Regions from separate parts of the Caldifermentibacillus hisashii genome, predicted to be linked through region 1. Evidence: a T-box and tRNA genes for the amino acid it is inferred to sense, from the RefSeq annotation. Region 1 holds a T-box; the other holds one or more tRNA genes.
The links. The T-box of region 1 lies ahead of alaS (alanine--tRNA ligase). A T-box ahead of a tRNA ligase gene usually reads a tRNA of that ligase, here a tRNA-Ala.
Positions count from the first base shown of each region.

Region 2: it encodes a tRNA-Ala, which carries the amino acid that the T-box ahead of alaS (alanine--tRNA ligase) is inferred to sense. The anticodon was not compared.

Region 1 is NZ_CP155467.1:2,490,903-2,502,669, forward strand. It holds gene greA (transcription elongation factor GreA) at 24-500, opposite strand; gene udk (uridine kinase) at 600-1,235, opposite strand; gene NSQ14_RS12085 (peptidase U32 family protein) at 1,225-2,505, opposite strand; gene NSQ14_RS12090 (peptidase U32 family protein) at 2,518-3,444, opposite strand; gene NSQ14_RS12095 (O-methyltransferase) at 3,507-4,151, opposite strand; gene mltG (endolytic transglycosylase MltG) at 4,364-5,506, opposite strand; gene NSQ14_RS12105 (DUF1292 domain-containing protein) at 5,695-5,973, opposite strand; gene ruvX (Holliday junction resolvase RuvX) at 6,021-6,443, opposite strand; gene NSQ14_RS12115 (IreB family regulatory phosphoprotein) at 6,443-6,712, opposite strand; gene alaS (alanine--tRNA ligase) at 6,936-9,566, opposite strand; T-box leader at 9,629-9,843, opposite strand; gene NSQ14_RS12125 (AI-2E family transporter) at 9,940-11,007, opposite strand; gene NSQ14_RS12130 (hypothetical protein) at 11,053-11,247, opposite strand; gene recD2 (SF1B family DNA helicase RecD2) at 11,350-11,767, opposite strand, start outside.
Region 2 is NZ_CP155467.1:2,932,520-2,940,736, reverse strand. It holds gene NSQ14_RS14315 (NUDIX hydrolase) at 65-394, opposite strand; gene NSQ14_RS14310 (carbon starvation CstA family protein) at 624-2,693, shown strand; gene NSQ14_RS14305 (YbdD/YjiX family protein) at 2,698-2,898, shown strand; tRNA gene NSQ14_RS14300 (tRNA-Ala) at 3,056-3,128, opposite strand; gene NSQ14_RS14295 (NAD-binding protein) at 3,588-4,253, opposite strand; gene NSQ14_RS14290 (potassium channel family protein) at 4,266-4,916, opposite strand; gene NSQ14_RS14285 (cation-transporting P-type ATPase) at 4,938-7,754, opposite strand.

The DNA.
Region 1 (11,767 bases):
GCTCTGGCAAGTCTAGACAACAATTATTTCACAGCAACAATTTTGACGTACATTTCTCCACCGGGAGTTTGTACGGTTACTTCATCACCGATTTTTTTGCCGATAAGGCTTTTTGCAATCGGTGAGTCATTGGAAATTCTCCCTTCAAACGGATCGGCTTCCGCACTTCCGACAATCGTATATGTTTCTTCTTCTCCATCAGGCAACTCAATAAAAGTAACTGATTTTCCAAGTGTCACTGTATCGCTGTTAGCCTCATCACCCTCGATAATGACAGCATTACGAATCATCGTTTCAAGCAAGGCAATCCGTCCTTCAACAAACGCTTGCTCATCTTTCGCAGAATCATATTCGGAGTTTTCAGATAGATCTCCAAAATCTCTTGCAATTTTAATTCTTTCGACCACTTCTTTCCGCTTAACCGTTTTTAAATATTCAAGTTCTTGCTCGATTTTCTCCTTTCCTTCTTTCGTCATTGGGTATTGTTTTTCTTGTGCCATTTGTGTCACTCCTTATCTTTTTATCGACCTATTTTCTAATATATATATTCCAATTACTGGAGAGAAAAACGTTTATCAAATAATTTAACACCTATTGTTTCATAAAAAAGATTTTTGTTCAAGAATTGTTTGAATTTTAGTCACCATTAAATCGATCGCTACCTTATTTTGTCCGCCCTCCGGAATAATAATATCCGCATATCTTTTTGTCGGTTCAACAAATTGGTTATGCATGGGCCTGACCATTGATAAGTATTGATTAATGACTGAATCGACCGTTCGCCCTCGTTCTTTTGTATCACGCAACAGCCTCCGGATAATTCGGATATCCGGATCTGTATCAACAAATAATTTAATATCCATTAATTGCCGCAATCGTTCATCTTCCAAAACAAGAATTCCCTCAATAATAATGACTCTTTTCGGTTCAACATGGATGGTTTCTTGGGAACGGGTATGAATTGTATAATCGTAAACCGGTTTTTCAATTGATTTATATTGTAATAATTGCGATATATGTTCAATTAAATAATCCGTATCAAACGCAAGCGGATGGTCATAATTCGTGTGTAAACGTTCTTGAAACGGTTTATCGCTCTGATCTTTATAATACGCATCTTGCTCAATTAATGCGATTGAATCTTCACCAAACCGTTTGACAATGGCCCTTGTTACACTTGTCTTTCCCGATCCAGAACCACCTGCGATTCCTATTACGATAGGTTTAGACTGCATGTACGTTCTCCTTCCGCATTAGGTTGTAACGATGTACAGGCTGATCAACTTGAAAACGAACGATTTGTAGAGGATGCCTTGCCGCATCAAGCATATTTCCTTCTTCATCATATAAATTTTTCACAGTCATCGTGAAGTTATCAATATTTGGTCCGAAAAATTCCACTTGATCACCAATCTTGAAAAAGTTCCGTTGCTGTACGGTGACCATTTTTGTTTCTTCGTCATAGTCTAACACCATTCCGGCAAAATCATGTGACGGTTTTTGTCTTGATTCATTAAATAATTGTTGTTGATAACCGGGTAATCCTTTATAAAACCCGTAATCCGTATCACGATTTGCGCATTTCGCTAATTCTTGCAACCATTCGTCTTTAAATTCAAAGTGATCCGGGTCAGCACAATAGGCATCAATTACTTTCCGATAGACACTTACGACTGTTGCCACATAGTGAATAGATTTCATCCGCCCCTCAATTTTAAAGCTGTCTATGCCCATTTCAATTAACTGCGGAACATATTTCAGTAAATTCAAATCCTTTGAACTCATGGCGAATGGGAAATCATTATCGGAAAATAGCGGAATTGCTTGTCCAGCTTCTTGCCGGTATAAATCGTAATTCCAGCGGCAACTTTGACAACAACCGCCACGATTGGAATCCCGGGCTGTCATATGATTGCTTAATACACAGCGTCCGGAGTAAGCAATGCAAAGGGCACCATGAACAAAAATTTCAACCTCAATATCCACTTTTTCCTTAATTTCCTTAATTTCTGCAGCAGTTGTCTCCCGCGCCAGCACAACCCGTTCTAAACCTTCTTCTTTCCAATATTGGGCTGCTCTCCAATTGGATAAAGATTGTTGCGTGCTTAAATGACGTTCCAATCCGGGGGCGACCTTTTTAGCTGTTTCAATAATCAAAGGATCTGCAACAATAATACCACTAACACCGGCGTCTTCCAATCCGCGCAAGTAATTTTCCAGGCCGGGGATATTTTCGTTATGGGCAATAATATTCGTTGTAACATACACTTTGGCATTATATTTTTTTGCAAATGATACGCCTTCTTTTATTTCCTCTAAGGTAAAATTATCTGCGTTTGAGCGAAGACTATATTCTTGACCGCCAATAAATACAGCATCCGCACCGTACATAACAGCGATCTTCAATTTCTCCAAATTACCAGCCGGAGCAAGTAGTTCCGGTTTCTTTACGATAACTCTTTTGCCATTACGTATTTCTGAAATTTTATCGACGAGTTGAACCATATTTCCCCTCCTTTAATAAACTGTTTCTTTAAAGAAAAAGCCTGTATCGAGACCGCGATTTTGCGGCTGCATGGCAATAATTTTTTCCAACAGTTGATCTTTTTCTTCTTCATATTGATAGGAGTCATGAACACAAAGATCAATCGCTTTCCGATACAATTTCGTTACCTCAATGATATATTGCGGTGATTGAAAGATACCGTCTATTTTAAAGGAATCAATGCCGCCATCGACTAACTCTTGCATTTCATCAATAATGCAAATATCGTTGGCACTCATAATATGTGTCCCGTTTTCATCCTCAAAAACCGGATACTTATTGTCTCTTTCCGGATCATATAAAAACAGATAACCTTGTCCGGATTGTCGAACTTCCATCTGTTTCCCTTGAAATTGGAAATAATTGTCGATTAAAGGACGTTTGGATTGGAACATACAACTCATTCCATGTACGAGAATCTCTATTTCCACTTCGGCATTTTCTTTTATTTCCAAAATTTCATCCATGCTCAATTCCCGGGCTAAAACCGCACGTTTTGCGCCTTTTCGTCCCCAATAATTACATGTATACCAATTCGTTCCTAACGTTTCAGTACTCCAATGAAGCCTTATGTTTGGTGCAGATTGTTTCGCAGCCATCAGTACAGCCGGATCGCCGAAAATCACCGCATCTACAGCGATTTCTTGCAAAAATTGAAGATAGGAATCGAGCTCTTCCACTTTTTCATTATGAAAAATCGCATTCATTGCGACATATACTTTTCGCTTATGATTATGAGCAATTTCAACCGCATTTTTTATATCCGCCTTGTTAAATTCACCGGCCAGTCGCAAACCGTAACGCATTTCACCAATGACAAAAGCGTCTGCACCGGCTTCAATCAATGGAAGAATATCATTTATGTTGGTCGGTGTGACTAAAAGTTCGGGTACAGGCAACTCTTCCACCTCCGTAGTCAGGTTATTTTTAGGAGAACAAAAAATGTACTGAAAAATTTAGCTCATGATGCACTTTTCTTAACACTAATGGCTATTCCATCGCCAACAGGTAAGATAACCGTCTGATAATCCGGGTGATGGATGAGCCAATTATTGTAACGGTCGATTTTTTCCCCCAGTTTATGTAAGCGTTTATTTTCTCCTTCATTCCCAATAACATACCCTTTAAACAGGACGTTATCAGTGATGACAAGAGAACGATCAGTTAAAAGCGGCGTATACGTTTCAAAAAATTTTTGATACTGGCCTTTTGCCGCGTCGATAAACAGGCAATCAAAAGGAGCAACCGCACTCACCTTATGAAAAACTTCAAAAGCGTCTCCTTTGATAAGGGTAATTTGTTCCTCTTTATTTTCAAGAGCGATATTGGCTTTTGCCATTTCATAACGGTCATCGTCGCGTTCAATCGTAACGATTTTCGCTCCGGTGGCATCAGCCATCCGTAATGCAGAATAGCCGATTGCGGTACCAATCTCCAAAATTTTCTTCGGCCGAAACATGTTAAGAAGTACGAGAACTGTTTCCATACTATACAGATCCATGATTGGGACCGCATGCCTCCGCGCGTATTGTTCCATCTCTTTAAAGAAAGGCTTTCGTTCCGGTATTTGTTTATATAAATAACTCAACAGTTTTCCATCAATCATCGATGTTTCTCCTTAAGAATTGCCGTTATCGATTCATACATGAAAAAAAGTCATTATAAAGGGAAAACGCTCGCCGGATAGACCCTTTATGAATGACACTTTGGCTTAATTAAAGTTTTTTAGCAACAAAGATAAACAAAAACAGACTTTATAAATATACGGCTTACATTGTACCATAAACATATAGAAAAAGCGAGAAAATCTTAAAACAATTATTTATTCGATTGATTCGACTGAATATATTGAGCATATTTTTCATTATGTTCTTCTAATGTCTTTGAAAACAGTACTTCACCTTTAGGCGTTGCTAAAAAGTAATAGTAATCCGAGCTAGCCGGATATAAAGCAGCTTCGATTGACATTTCACCGCTACCGGCAATCGGTCCCGGCGGATAGCCGCTATTTAAATAGGTGTTGTAAGGATCCACTACTTCATAATAATCCTTAAAGGTAAGCCGATCACGATGTTCCCCGATTGCATAAATGACAGTCGGATCTGTTTGCAGAGGCATACCGGTTTCCATACGATTATAGAACACGCTGGCAATTGTTTTTCTATCTGCCTCATTTGTTGCTTCTTCCTCTACCAGGGATGCCAATGTTAATAATTGATGGACAGTGATTCCTTTACTTTCAAGATCAATTCGATACTTTTCAACGACATCATTTGTTTTTTTAATCATCGCCAGAAGGATCTCTTCAAGCGGCGGCTTCTTCTCCTCAAAGCTATATGTAGCCGGAAACAAATAACCTTCCAGTGGGAATTTAATGTTTTCATTTAAAACATCTTCCGTTATAAGCTCAGGATAAGTTTCCATCGCTTTTTTGATAAACTCCGGACTATTTACTGTATTTACGATTTCTTCCGTACTGTAATCAGTCTTTTTGGCGATAATCCCAGCGATTTCTGTCAATCTTAACCCTTCCGGAACAGGAATGGATAAGGCGGCCTTTTTATATACACTGCCGGTTTTTAAACTTGTAATAATTTCATTCATCGTCATTGACGGTGAAAGTAAGTATGTGCCGGCTTGAAAATCGGTTTCATTCTTAAATTTTACATAATATTTGAAAACCAGTGCATCCTTAATAACCCGGTTTTTCTCTAAAATTGACGCAATGGCTGATGTTCCGGAACCCATTGGAATTTCCACTTGAACTTCTTGTTTACTGTCGGGATCAACCGGCTTTAATGCAGAGTGAATATACAGATAGCCACCGGTTAAAATACCGGCTAATAATAAAAAGATGATTGCCGTTGTAATAAAAACTATTTTTCTCACTGTTTTTGCTTCTTTATATTTCTCTTTGTTAACGATCTCCATGATTTTTTCCTTGTCCTTATTGTTATCCATCCAAACCCTCCTTGTGAGAGTGCAAATAATGTAGAATATACTCGAAAATTTTTTCTCATCTTGAATTATTATACTATAACTTTTAATTTTGTCAGCAAAATTCATTTTAAAAAAGAATGTCCCAAAAACAGGAACCACCATCTAAATTAAATGATCCGCTGTTTTGGGACATGTAAAAGCTTTATATTTTACTCTTCATCTTCACCTAAAAAAGTTTCAAGCATTTCCTCAATTAAATCCCATTCCGCTTCGGATTCGATAGGTAATAAATCTCCTTGTTCTTTTCCGGGAAGAAAGCTTGAGGCATGAATTTCAATTTCTCCCTCATCGTCTTCTTCTGCTCCTATCGGGTAGTATAAAACATACGCCTTACCAAATTCTTCAGATTCGAAAGTAAACAATATTTCACATAGTTCTTCATTACCATCTTCATCAATAATCATAATATGGTTTTCACCGTGTTCCATTATTTTCCTCCTTACCCCTTCGTTTAAAGGGCTTTCATGTATAAATTTCAATGGCTTCCTAAACTATCTAAATAACTTTGTAAAATGAGACTGGCCGCCATTTTATCAATTACCTTTTTACGTTTTTTCCTGCTTACATCGGCTGTCAACAAAATTCGTTCTGCAGCCATGGTCGTTAATCGTTCATCCCATAACTCCACGGGTAAACTAAACCTGTTTTTTAACAGTTTGGCAAATTGCAAACTAATTTCACCACGTGGGCCGATTGTTCCATTCATATTTTTGGGTAAGCCGACAATTATCTTTTCTATTCCGTATTCTCGAATGATTTCTTCAAGTTCCGGTATTCCGGATTTTTGCTCGTCTTCCTGAATTTGGATGGTTTTCAGTCCTTGGGCAGTCCAGCCCAGTTCATCGCTAACCGCCACCCCAATCGTTTTTGAGCCAACATCCAGTCCTAAAATTCGCATTATTTTTCCTCACGATGCTCTTGAATATAAAACTTTACCAATTCTTCAATAATCTCATCCCGCTCCAGCTTTCGAATAATATTCCTTGCATCTTTATGACGGGGAATATAAGCAGGATCACCTGATAATAAATAGCCAACGATTTGATTAATAGGATTATATCCCTTTTCCTCCAATGCTAGAAAAACTTCCTGAAGAACTTTTTGTACTTCTTGATTGATTGGTTCTTCCGGAAAATGAAATTGCATCGTCCGATCAAGTGAACTCATGGTCATGCACCTCCGATCAAACTCAGGTTGCGGTTATTTGTCTTTATTTTACACTACTTGTCTAATTAATGAAATCTTTTTTGCAGAAGGAAAGTATAATTTTCAACTTATACTTTCCCATCTCTTCATTGCACCGGGAGCTTCATCGAAATACGCAACAACCGAAATCGTGCATGTTCTTCGATTTACGATGCGTTCCGATTTTTTCTAAACGTACCGATCATCAAGTATTCTTTATCCATTCTTCTACATATTGAAGTGCTTCAGATAAACGATTTGGATCTTTTCCACCGGCTTGGGCCATGTCCGGACGACCACCGCCGCCACCGCCACAAATACCGGCAACTTCTTTGATTAATTTACCGGCGTGATAAGTTCCGGTTAGGTCTTTCGTTACCCCCGCAATCAGTTGTACCTTTCCATCCAATACTGCACCAAGAACAATGACACCGGACTTGATTTTTTGCTTTAACTCATCCAACATAGTTCGCAATTGATTGGATTCATTAATTTCGACGCGACTGACCAGCAACTGAATGCCATTTACTTCTTTTACTTTATTTATTAAGCTTTTTGCTTCTATATTGCCTAATTTGGCAGTTAATGATTCAATTTCTTTATGGGCTTCTCGTAATTCTTTTTGCAAGGCCGCAATTTTTTCCGGAACATCTTTCACGTTCGCCTTTAATTTATGTGCGGCATCATTTAATATTTGAATTTGATCTGACATATATTGGTAAGCTTTTTCACCCGTTACTGCTTCAATCCGTCTGGTCCCGGCTCCAATTCCGGTTTCGGTAACAAGTTTAAATAGACCGATGGCGGAAGTGTTCGGAACATGGCATCCGCCGCAAAGCTCGATGGAGTATTCACCCATTTTGACCACACGGACGATTTCGCCGTACTTTTCACCAAACAATGCCATCGCACCCATTGCTTTAGCTTCGGCGAGCGGTTTTTCCATAATTTCTACCGGTAAGCTTTCCCAAATTTTTTCATTGACAATTTTTTCAATTTTGCTCAACTCTTCTTCGGTTACTTGTCCGAAATGAGAAAAGTCAAAACGGAGCCGATCCGGTTCAACAAGCGAGCCCGCCTGATTGACATGCTCACCAAGGACATCCTTCAAAGCTCGATGTAAAAGATGGGTTGCTGAATGGTTTTTCGTAATTTGCAAACGATTTTTGCTGTCAATTTTGGCAAAGACCGTTTGGCCGGTTTCTGCTAGCCCCTGCTTGACAACAGCCCGGTGAAGGTTTTGCCGGTTTGGCGCTTTTTGGACATCAAGGACTTCTATTACGAGACCTTCAGCCGTAATCGTACCACGGTCCGCAATTTGCCCGCCGCTTTCCGCATAAAAAGGCGTTTGGTCCAAGATAAGCTGAATTTCTTCCCCTTGATTGGCCGAAGAAATGAGTTTTCCATCTTTAAATATACCGATAATTTTTGCATTCGTTTCAAGTGTATCATATCCAACAAATGTGCTGGAAACAGTGAATTCTCCCAAGTCACCGCCTTGAACTTGCATCGAACCTGTTTCTTGCCGTGCTTTTCGGGCCCGTTCCCTTTGTAATTCCATTTCTTTTTCAAAACCGTGATGATCGATTGCAAGCCCGGCATCTTGTGCGTATTCTTCCGTTAGCTCAACCGGAAATCCATACGTGTCATAAAGGCGGAAAACATCGACCCCAGCTATTGTTTTCTTACCGGTACTTTTTGCTTTTTCAATGATATCGGTTAAAATTGCGATTCCTTCATTTAATGTTTCATGGAATCGTTCTTCTTCATTTTTGATCACTTTTCCAATGAATTCCGCCTTGTTTTTCACTTCCGGATAATAGTCTTCCATAATTTTCCCGACAACCGGAACTAATTCGAACATAAACGGGCGTTCGATTTGAATTTGTTTTGCATAACGAACGGCACGTCTCAAAAGTCTCCTTAACACATAGCCTCGACCTTCATTAGACGGCAATGCCCCATCACCAACAGCAAAAGTAACGGTACGAATATGATCAGCAATCACTTTAAAAGCCACATCAAATTCTTCATTTTCACCATATTTCACACCGGATATTTCTTCCGTCTTTTTGATAATAGGAATGAACAGATCTGTTTCAAAGTTTGTCTTTGTATTTTGAATAACAGAGGCCATTCGTTCCAGCCCCATCCCGGTATCAATGTTTTTCTTCGGCAGTGGCGTATATGAACCGTCGGGATTATGATTAAATTGAGAAAAGACTAAGTTCCAAACTTCTAAATACCGGTCATTTTCTCCACCCGGATATAATTCCGGATCATTATCATCATTGCCAAATTCCGGTCCGCGGTCATAGAAAATTTCCGAATTTGGGCCACTTGGTCCTTCACCGATATCCCAGAAATTGCCTTCTAACCGAATAATTCTCTCTTCCGGTATCCCGACTTTTTCATGCCAAATTTTGTACGCTTCCTCATCTTCGGGATGTATTGTTACGGATAATTTTTCCGGCTCAAAGCCAATCCATTTCGGGCTTGTTAAAAATTCCCATGCCCAAATAATGGCTTCTTCTTTAAAATAATCACCGATTGAGAAATTACCGAGCATTTCAAAAAAAGTATGGTGGCGTGCTGTTTTCCCGACGTTTTCAATATCATTGGTCCGAATCGATTTTTGGGCATTCGTAATCCGCGGGTTATCCGGCTTTACCCGGCCGTCAAAATATTTTTTTAATGTGGCAACACCGCTGTTAATCCAAAGTAATGACGGATCATCATGCGGGATGAGCGATGCACTCGGTTCAATCTTATGTCCTTTTTCCTGAAAAAACTCAAGATACATACGACGAATTTCAGCACTTGTCAATTTTTTCAAGCGAATTCCTCCCTAATTTATTTATTTCCATTTTGTTCCAATAAAAAAACTCCTCCCCTAAAATTAGGGACGAAGAGTCTGTTCCGTGGTACCACCCTAGTTATGAAAGTCTTAATCACTCTCATCACTTTAGCCTTCTTAACGCGAAGTAACGGCAGGGATTAGCTGCACTCGGGAGTAGCCTTCTGTAACAACTGTCTGGAAATTTCTTTCAGCCACGGAAATTTCTCTCTTTTTTAGACTCATTGATACATACTCGCTCCGTCAATGTGTTGATATTTTTAAATCTCCAGTCATATTTTTTATTCTAGTATTTGACCGTCTCCTTGTCAATTATCGAAAATGATTGTATCCGGAAATTAAGCGAAAAAAATTAACCATAATCCCGCCTTTTAAACTGATCCAAAGCTTGCAAAATAGTAGTTTTAATGACCGCAATTAACGGAACCGCCATGATAAGTCCCAGTACCCCGCCGATTTCACCACCAATTAAGATGGAAAATATAATTAATAAAGGATGCATCTGTAAAGATTTCCCGACTATGTAAGGTGATAAAATATTTCCCTCAAGAAACTGAAGGAAAAAGACAAACAAAACAACAAAAATAATCATTTTTACGGATGTTTGAGATGCAATAATTGCGGCTGGAACGACACCGATAATCGGACCAAAATACGGAATCACATTCGTAATCCCAATGATCGAGCCAAGTAAAAGCGGGTAATCTATTTTGATCAGCCAGAAAAAGATCATCGATATAATGCCAACTAAGGCACAGACAGTCAGTTGCCCGCGGATATAATTTCCAAGCGATTGCTCGACGTTGAAAAGAAAATCTCTCGTTTGTTCCCGCCATTTTTTAGGCACAAAGGACCAAAATGTTTTTTTTAAGTAATCAATATCTTTTAAAATATAAAATGCAATAAATGGAACCAGGATTAACAGAAAAAAATTGTCCACTAACCATATAAAAAACTTTAAAATTCGTTCAATCAGCCGCTTAAGTCCTTCCTCAATCGCTTGATAACCGACATCAATTTGTTCGTGAATTCCGAGCGGCCAAGTTTTTGTTTTTCTTTCAATAAAATCTCCCCACATTTCATACTGGTGTATGAAACCGGGGATGTTTTCGGAAAGATCCTTTAATTGTTTAATAAAGACAGGTATTCCTTTATAGATGGCAAAACCGACTCCCCCAAAAAATAAAATATAGATTAATAAGACGGAAAGCCATCTCTGTAACCCGTTTTGATGGAGTTTCTCCACAAGCGGATATAATAAGTAAGCGATAAATCCGGCAATCAGAAAAGGTAACAGTACCTTCAAAAAAATCTGAATAACCGGTTTCCACATCGGTGAAAGTCTGATAAACACATAAAGAACAACAAATAGTAATAATAAAAATCCTAATCGGTAATACCACTTCACTTTAATATCCATCGACAACACTCCCCCCTCGTTATAGTTTGAGAGGATGGAGCGATATTATGCATGATAGCGACGTTCTTCTTCCGGGAATAAATCATCCAGGGAGGAAAGGGATCCGTCTTCTTCCACCTGATGTGTGTGAATCATCCCATTTGAAACCGATAGCTCAATAAAACAGTTCCAGCAATAATATTGATTGATCCCGATCTTCCCAATATCTTTACTGTGACAATTTGGGCAAATTAGTTCCACTTTTCCACCTCAAATCAAATTTATAAATATTATTTGATACCATTCTGCCCAAATTGTTGGGAAAATAATCATTTTTACAAAACTTTCTCTCTGGATATCAGGTCAACTTAAATATTCCGCTCTATCTTCAATCATGAAATCATACGGGCTAATATTCTCCATGCCAACCATCGGATCCGTATTCATTAATCGTTCTTCATAAGACATATCTTCTTTCACTACCCCGATATCCGGAGTGTGATTTCCGTTTATTTCTTGCAATAATCGTTTCTTTAACGTCGTGTTCCTCATATTATCATCCGTACGATAAACGGCGGTTCGAAAGGCATCCTCTTCCCCGCATAAAATTAATTTTTCTTTACTCCGCGTGATGGCCGTATAAATAAGATTTCTCCGTAACATCCGGTGATAGCCTCTGACAATCGGTAGAATGACAATCGGAAATTCGCTCCCTTGCGATTTGTGAATACTGCAGCAATAGGCAAGGGTAATTTGATGTAAATCCTGTCTCGGGTAAGTA
Region 2 (8,217 bases), 440 kb from region 1:
TAAAACTAGCAGAAAAAACAACGCTTGGGCAATTTTCCAAGCGTTGTTATGTTCGAAACAGATATTATCTAAAGTGTTTTTCAATAATTAATTTCGCTCTATCATCAAGATTAGAAGGTAAGTGATTTGGTGAGAAGTATTTTAAATCAATACTTTCTCCATCAGTCATCGACAATTCACCATAAACTTCTTTGGCTAGGTAAACGCATATAACGTTATACACTTCATCACCATTAGGATACTTAAAGTAAAGCTCTTTTCCCGATAATACATCAATGAATTTAAATTTTCTTGCTTTTAACCCTGTTTCTTCAAGTAATTCCCGTTTGGCAGTTTCCTCCAAACTTTCGCCTAGTTCCATTGCCCCGCCTGGAAGTCCCCTACTTTGATTAATCTTGGATTGACTTTAAATGTTTCTACATAAAGTTCTACGGTTTTATCAATTGATGTTCCGAAAATCTCTGTAAATATAAGAGTGCTATTTTTATGTTTTATAAATTATCGTACTTTTAGATAAATATCTAATAATCATTATAATTAACATATTATACAAATATTTTAATGGGTGGTATAATTCTGAACAATGGACGATATCAAAATATTGTAAAGGTGGGTGTAAGTGAATGAAGGCGATTAAATCAATTGTTATTTGGGGTTTGATTTCTGCACTGGGGGCGGCAAGTTTTGGTATTTTAGCCTTAAACAGAGGGGAATCAATTAACTCCATCTGGTTGATCACCGCTGCGATTTGCGTTTATGCGATTGGCTATCGTTTTTACAGTAAATTTATGGCAAAACGGGTCTTTGAACTGGATGATAATCGCAAAACGCCTAGTGAAATTAATAATGATGGGAAGGACTTTGTACCGACAAACAAAGTTGTTTTGTTCGGCCATCACTTTGCAGCCATCGCCGGTGCAGGACCGCTTGTCGGACCTATATTAGCAGCACAAATGGGCTATCTCCCGGGAACCCTTTGGATCGTTGTAGGGGTTGTTCTGGCGGGAGCTGTTCAAGATTTTATTATTCTTTTTGCTTCGACTCGACGCAATGGGAAATCCCTTGGTGAAATGATTAAAGATGAAATGGGAAAAGTAACCGGAATTATTGCCATGGTTGGTATTTTAGGTATCATGATTATCTTGCTTGCCGTACTTGGCCTTGTTGTTGTTAAAGCGTTAGTCGGTAGTCCATGGGGATTATTTACGGTTGCCTCAACGATTCCGATTGCGATTTTAATGGGGATTTATATGCGATTCGTCAGACCGGGGCGAATTGGTGAAGCCACTGTATTAGGTATTATTCTTTTAATTTTATCACTTGTATTTGGTAGATATATCGGTCAACATCCGGAACTTTCGGCCATATTTAATTTGAGCGGAGAAACGATTGCCATTTTGATGATTATTTACGGATTCGTGGCAGCCGTTTTACCGGTTTGGTTACTGCTTGCTCCGCGGGATTATTTAAGTACATTTTTAAAAATTGGAACGATTGTCGGTTTGGCAATTGGAATTTTTATTGCCATGCCACATCTGCAAATGCCTGCCGTAACTGAATTTATCAACGGTACAGGTCCGGTTTTCTCAGGCAATTTATTCCCGTTTTTATTTATCACCATTGCCTGCGGTGCCGTATCCGGTTTCCATGCCTTAATTTCTTCCGGTACAACACCGAAAATGATTGAACGGGAATCTCATGCGCGTCCAATTGGTTATGGTGCCATGTTGACAGAATCATTCGTTGCGGTTATGGCGATGATTGCAGCTTGTGTACTGACACCGGGTATTTATTTTGCAATTAATAGCCCGGCTGCGGTTATTGGTACCGATGTGACGACCGCAGCAACAACAATCTCAGAGTGGGGTTACACCATTACACCGGATATGTTAACTGAAATTAGTAATCATATTGAAGAAGAATCCATTCTATCCCGTACAGGTGGTGCACCAACGTTTGCGATTGGAATGGCAACAATTTTCTCCCAAGTAATCGGCGGGAAAGCATTAATGGCATTCTGGTACCATTTTGCGATTTTATTTGAAGCATTGTTTATTTTGACCACAATTGATGCAGGGACACGGGTTTGCCGTTTTATGATTCAAGAAGTTATCGGTACGGTATATAAACCTTTCGCCAATACCGAAGCATGGTTACCGAATATTACTGCAACCGCATTGAGTGTAGCTGCTTGGGGATATTTCTTATATCAAGGAGTAGTTGACCCACTTGGCGGAATTAACACTCTATGGCCGCTATTCGGTATTTCAAACCAAATGCTCGCAGGTATTGCCTTAATCTTTGGTACAACGGTTCTCTTTAAAATGGGTAAGAAAAAATATACATGGGTTACACTGATCCCGACAGTTTTGTTACTTGTTGTTACATTGACAGCCGGTTGGCAAAAGCTTTTCCATTCGAATCCGGCAATCGGTTTTTTATCTCATGCAAACAAGTTTCAAGAGGCATATAATAACGGGGAAGTGTTAGCACCGGCGAAAGACTTAGGTGAAATGCGACAAATTTTGTTTAACGATTATATTGATGCAGCCCTTTGCGCCATCTTTATGCTTGTTGTTATTATGGTATTTATTTCTGCCATTCGGATTTGGATTAAAATATTGAAAAATCAAAAACTGGAACTTCATGAAAGTCCGTATATACCTAGAGAAAATATTAATGCGGGGGCATAACAAAATGGAATGGATTAAGAAAGTATTAAGATACCGGAAACAATTTTTTAGTTTGTTAGTCGGTGTTCCTTGTTACGAAACGTATGTCGAGCATATGGAAAAACATCATCCGGGTGAACCAATAAAGTCTCGGAAGGAATTTTTCTGCGAAGCCCAAGATGAGCGTTACAATGCAAAAGGTGGAAAAGTTTCGAGATGTTGTTAATTCTATAAAATAGCGAAAAATGCAAACAGCTCCATTCGAATGGTGGATGGGGCTGTTTGAATTATTAATAGAAGAATCAATACAAATCCGAAGTCTTTCGAAAAAACCAATCTTCAAAAATTAAAAGAAACCCTATTATATCTAGGGTTTTTGGTAGTGGAGCATAGCGGGTTCGAACCGCTGACCTCTTCGCTGCCAGCGAAGCGCTCTCCCAGCTGAGCTAATGCCCCATATTCTTTTTTTATAACGCTGACAAAAATTATTATATAACCAATAAAAATATTTTGCAAGGATATTTTTATCATCCAAGGATATTTTTATCATCAACTTCTAAAAATAAATAGTCATCAAACTGAAAGAGGGCGGGATTAAATTTTTGTAAGGATATTAAAAGAACTAGTTATAAATAAATAATCGGGGTTTGAAGGAATCGGCTAGCACTGGTCTTATGGAAAAAAGGAATCACAGTGCACAAAAAGCCCAGTTCTCATGAACAAAACATAACAAAAGTATTCATAAGAACGTTCAGGCTTTTAACGGATAGTTGGTAGTTTTAGTTTAGTTATCCACATTACCGAAGATAGGAGGCACAAATACATTTTTATGTGCTTTTTAAAGGGTAATAAGTTTAGCTCATCGGTTAACCTCATTTATTTATGACAGGAGTGCAAATACGTTTTCATAGGTATTTAACTCACCGCAAAAATCCGATTAATTTCTTTTTCTGCGTCCGCATCTGTCAAAAGCAAAATTGAATCATGCGGTTCAATGAACGTTTCTCCGCGGGGAATGATGACCTCCTCATCCCGTAAAACCGCAATCAAAACGCATTTCGGGGGTATCCCCAAATCTTTAATTGGTTTTGCAACTGCACTAGACCCTTCATGTACAGCGACTTTCGCAATTGAGTAGTTGCCGCGGTTTAACTTCATTAAAGTAGACAAATTTTCCATATCCATTTCATCGACGACCATATGGGCCATAATATTCGATTGATTAATCGCAACGTCGACGCCCATCGAATGCGTATAAAGCCACTCATTACGCGGATGGTTGACACGGGCGACAACACGGCGCACCCCAAATTCAAACTTTGCAATGGTGGAAGCGACAAGATTTACTTCATCACGACCGGTAACAGCCACCAAAACATCAGCTGACTTAATTCCAGCTTCCTCTAGCGTATTTGGGTCTGTTCCGCTTCCCCCAATAACTACCTCACTGGAAAAATCCTCAATTAACTTGTCGATCAAATGTTCACGTATTTCAATTATTTTTATTTGAATACCATTTTCTTCCAGGAGTTTTCCGACATAAGAACCAACTTGCCCGCCACCGATGATAATCACATTCATATTACTCACCCCTTATCTTAATCCGAGCATCGTTTTTAATTTATTTTTAGCAGTCATAACAACAGCGATATACAGAACATCATGCGCCTGTAAAATGGTTCCCGACACAGGGATGATAGATTGATTCCCCCTACTGATCGTCACAATCATAATTTCGCCCATACTCATCAGTTCTTTTACGGTATGACCGATGAGAAGTGGGGGAGTTTCTACCCGAATTATCTCCACCTGACCATTATCAGGGGACCATACAGTATCCAGTTGATTATAGCTTAATAATTCCGTAACTCTTTGAATTCCCCAGGAAACTGGAGAAATTGTTTGAATACCGAAACTTTGATAAATATCCGCTTTCCTTGGATCGTATAGTAAAGCAATCACTTGAGGAACCCGATATTGATTTTTTACAATCCGGGCCAATAGCGCATTTGTTTCATCATCATTCGTACAAGCAACAAGCGCATCCACTTGATCAATTCGTAAAGCTTCTAAAATCTTTCTATCAATTCCAAAACCGACAACTTTTACACCGGAAAAATCAGGAGGTAATTTTTTAAAAGCCTCTTTATCCTTATCAATGATCGTTACATCATGTCCCCTTAATTGAAGATTCATCGCCAAACTTGCTCCCATATGACCACAACCAACAATGATATCCCGCATTTTCCTTCACTCCATTTCTGTTCATTTATGAGTTTGCACTATTCTCCTCGAAATTGCTTTACGAATTTCTTCAATGGCTAAAATAATAGGCGGAATGCAGATTAAGAAAGTCCAGCTTTGTACCCCGATTGGCGCTGTACCAAAGACTTTTTGTAATAAAGGCACATGCATAATGACCAGTAACAAAATGACCTCAAGAATAATCCCTGCATTAATCGTTACATTTTTTAGAAAACCGATTTTAAATACGGATTCATTTTCTGTACGACAGTTCATAACCGCACCAATTTGGCAAAAAACAATTGCAGCCAGTGTCATTGTTGTAGCAGCAATATAAGTTGCGCTTCCTTCCTCAGCCAAATTTCCTAACGAAAAACCATTGATGGAATTGACAAAGAAATAGGCAGATAGAGAAACAATGGATTCTAAAATACCGTACCAAAAGAATGCTTTAATCAAAATGGTTCGATTTAATAAAGGTTCTTTCAAGTTTCTTGGTGGCTTGTTCATAATGCCGGCTTCCGGTTTTTCAGAGCCAAGACCAAGCGCCGGGATTAAATCGGTACCAAGATCAATAAATAAAATTTGCATGATGGTGAGCGGCAGTGGAATCGATCCTTTTGATAACAAAAACGCCATTGATGGTGCAGCTTCCGGGACATTACTGTTCAAAATATAAAGTAAAAATTTACGTATATTGTTGTAGGCAGCTCGTCCTTGTTCAACCGCATGGACAATGGAAGCAAAATTATCATCAGTCAAAATCATGTCGGCGGCTTCTTTGGCAACATCCGTTCCTGTGATTCCCATTGCTACACCAATATCGGCTTTTTTCAATGCCGGCGCATCATTAACACCATCACCGGTAACCGCAACGACTTCACCAAGTTGTTGGAGATTATCGACGACTCGATATTTTTGTTCCGGCGCAACCCGTGCAAAAATGACTTCATCCTTTAAGGCATTTTTCAGTTGGTCATCAGACATTCCTTCTAGTTCGAGTCCGGAAATAACGCGAGGGTGATCGCCTGTCACAATGCCGATCCGCTTTGCAATACTTTCGGCAGTGAGTCCATAGTCACCGGTTATCATAACAATGCGAATACCTGCTTGATGACATTTTTGCACAGCTTCTTTGACTTCCGGACGCGGAGGATCAGCCATGACAACTAATCCGATAAACGTCATTTTTTGTTCGATGATTTCGGGTGTATAAGCACTTAAAGATGTCGGGATATCTTGGTCGTCTAGACCTAAATATCGGACGGCAACAGCCAAAACCCGTAAACCTTGACGTGCATAGCTATCGTTTGCTGTCATAGCCTTTTTTTTCATATCATCGGTTATTGGCTGGATTTGACCGTTAATCAGAACATTTTCACAAAGCTCAATTAACTCTTTCGGTGCCCCTTTTGTGTAGGCAACCCGATTTTTTCCGTGAATCGGTTTATTTAATTGATGAATGGTCGTCATTCGTTTTCTTCTCGAGTCGAAGTGGAGTTCACGGATGCGCGGTTGTTCGTTTTGTATGTTTTCAAGTTTTAAACCCGCTTTTTCAGCAACGACGCCTAAACAGGCTTCGGTCGGGTCACCGAGTACAGTGTAGCGTGGATTTTTTTCATCGGGTGGCAAAATTCGCGCATTGCTGCAGAGGCTGGCAGCAGTCAAGAGAAGATTAACATCAGGATTCGTCTTGGATGTAATCTTATGGTCTCCGTCGATAATTTCCCCTTTTGGTGCATAGCCGGTTCCGGTGACTTCCAGCTCTTTATCCGGGAGCCAGAGATGGTTTACAGTCATCTCGTTTTGCGTTAATGTACCGGTTTTATCCGTACAAATGACTGTAGTACAGCCTAGTGTTTCGACAGAGGAGAGGTTTTTTACAAGTGCATTTTTCTTTACCATTCTTTGTACACCACGAGCTAAGGCAAGGGTGACTGTTGGCAAAAGTCCTTCCGGGATAAAAGCAACAATCATTCCTAATGCAAAGATGAACGACTCTGCTACAGGGTCTTTGACGAAGAAAACAGCAAGAACAAAGAAAATAAAACCGAATGTCAGTGCAATGATGGAGATTTGTTTAGTTAGTCGATTTAATTCTTTTTGCAGCGGGCTCTGTTCATCTGTGACGTTTTGGGTTAGCCCGGCAATTTTGCCAAGTTCAGTGTCCATCCCTGTTTTGAAAACGACCGCTTTTCCCGAACCGCTGGAGACAGTACTTCCCGTGAAAATAAGATTAGCTATTTCAAGATTCGTCAAATCATTTCGGTGAATAGCATCGGAAAATTTTCGCACCGGATTTGATTCTCCTGTTAGCGCAGATTGGTTCACTTGCAGATCACTTGCTTCAATAAGACGGGCATCAGCAGAAATTTTTTCGCCTTCTGTAATGAGCATCACATCACCGGGAACGAGCTCATCGGTCAAGATTTGTACTTCTTTCCCGTCACGGATCACTCTGGCATAGGAAGCGAGCATACTTTTTAATGCTTCTGTTGCTTTACTTGCCTTGTATTCTTGAATGAAGCTAAAAATTCCGTTAATAATATTGACGCACCAAACAGCGACTCCGAGTTCGGGCATTTTGGCAACGAAGGCAATACCGCCACTAATCCAGAGAAGAATTGCCATCATGCTGATAAAGTTTGATAAAAATTGTAAATATAGCGGTCTCCCTTGTTTTTCTTTAATTGTATTTTTACCGAATTGTTGTAAGCGTTCTTTGGCTTCTTCGGATGATAAACCGTCTTTATTTGTTTTTAATTGGTCGTAAACTTGTTTTGCGGCAACTCGATAAATGATTTGATCCATAGTTTTAAAATCATCTTCTGTAGCCATTTGACCTTCCCCCAATAATAAATTGAATATTGTAATCTTTTATACCTTGAGTGTACAATTTCACACGAATGACGTCTATAGTGTTTACAAAAATTTACAAAAAGTTCTTATTTTGAAGAGGAAGAAAGAAAAGGTTCGGAATTCGCCAGTCCAGGTAATTTTTAAATTTATAGGAAATTGAAGTATTTAATAGTAGGCGGCCGTTCAACAGTCCCCCTAGATTCGCCAGTCCATCCCCGTAATTCAACAGCAAAATCAAGAAATTCAACAGTAAAAGTGGAAAATTTCAACAAAAGAAATCGAGAATTCATCAGTAGTACCTGCTAATTCAACAGTAAAAAAGAGTAAATCACCAACAGGGTACGTGTATTCACCAGTTCCCCCGCATATTCAACAGTAAAATCGAAAAATTCGCCAGTCCTGCTAGAATACCGGAAATTCCGCAAAAAATCCCAACTGAATT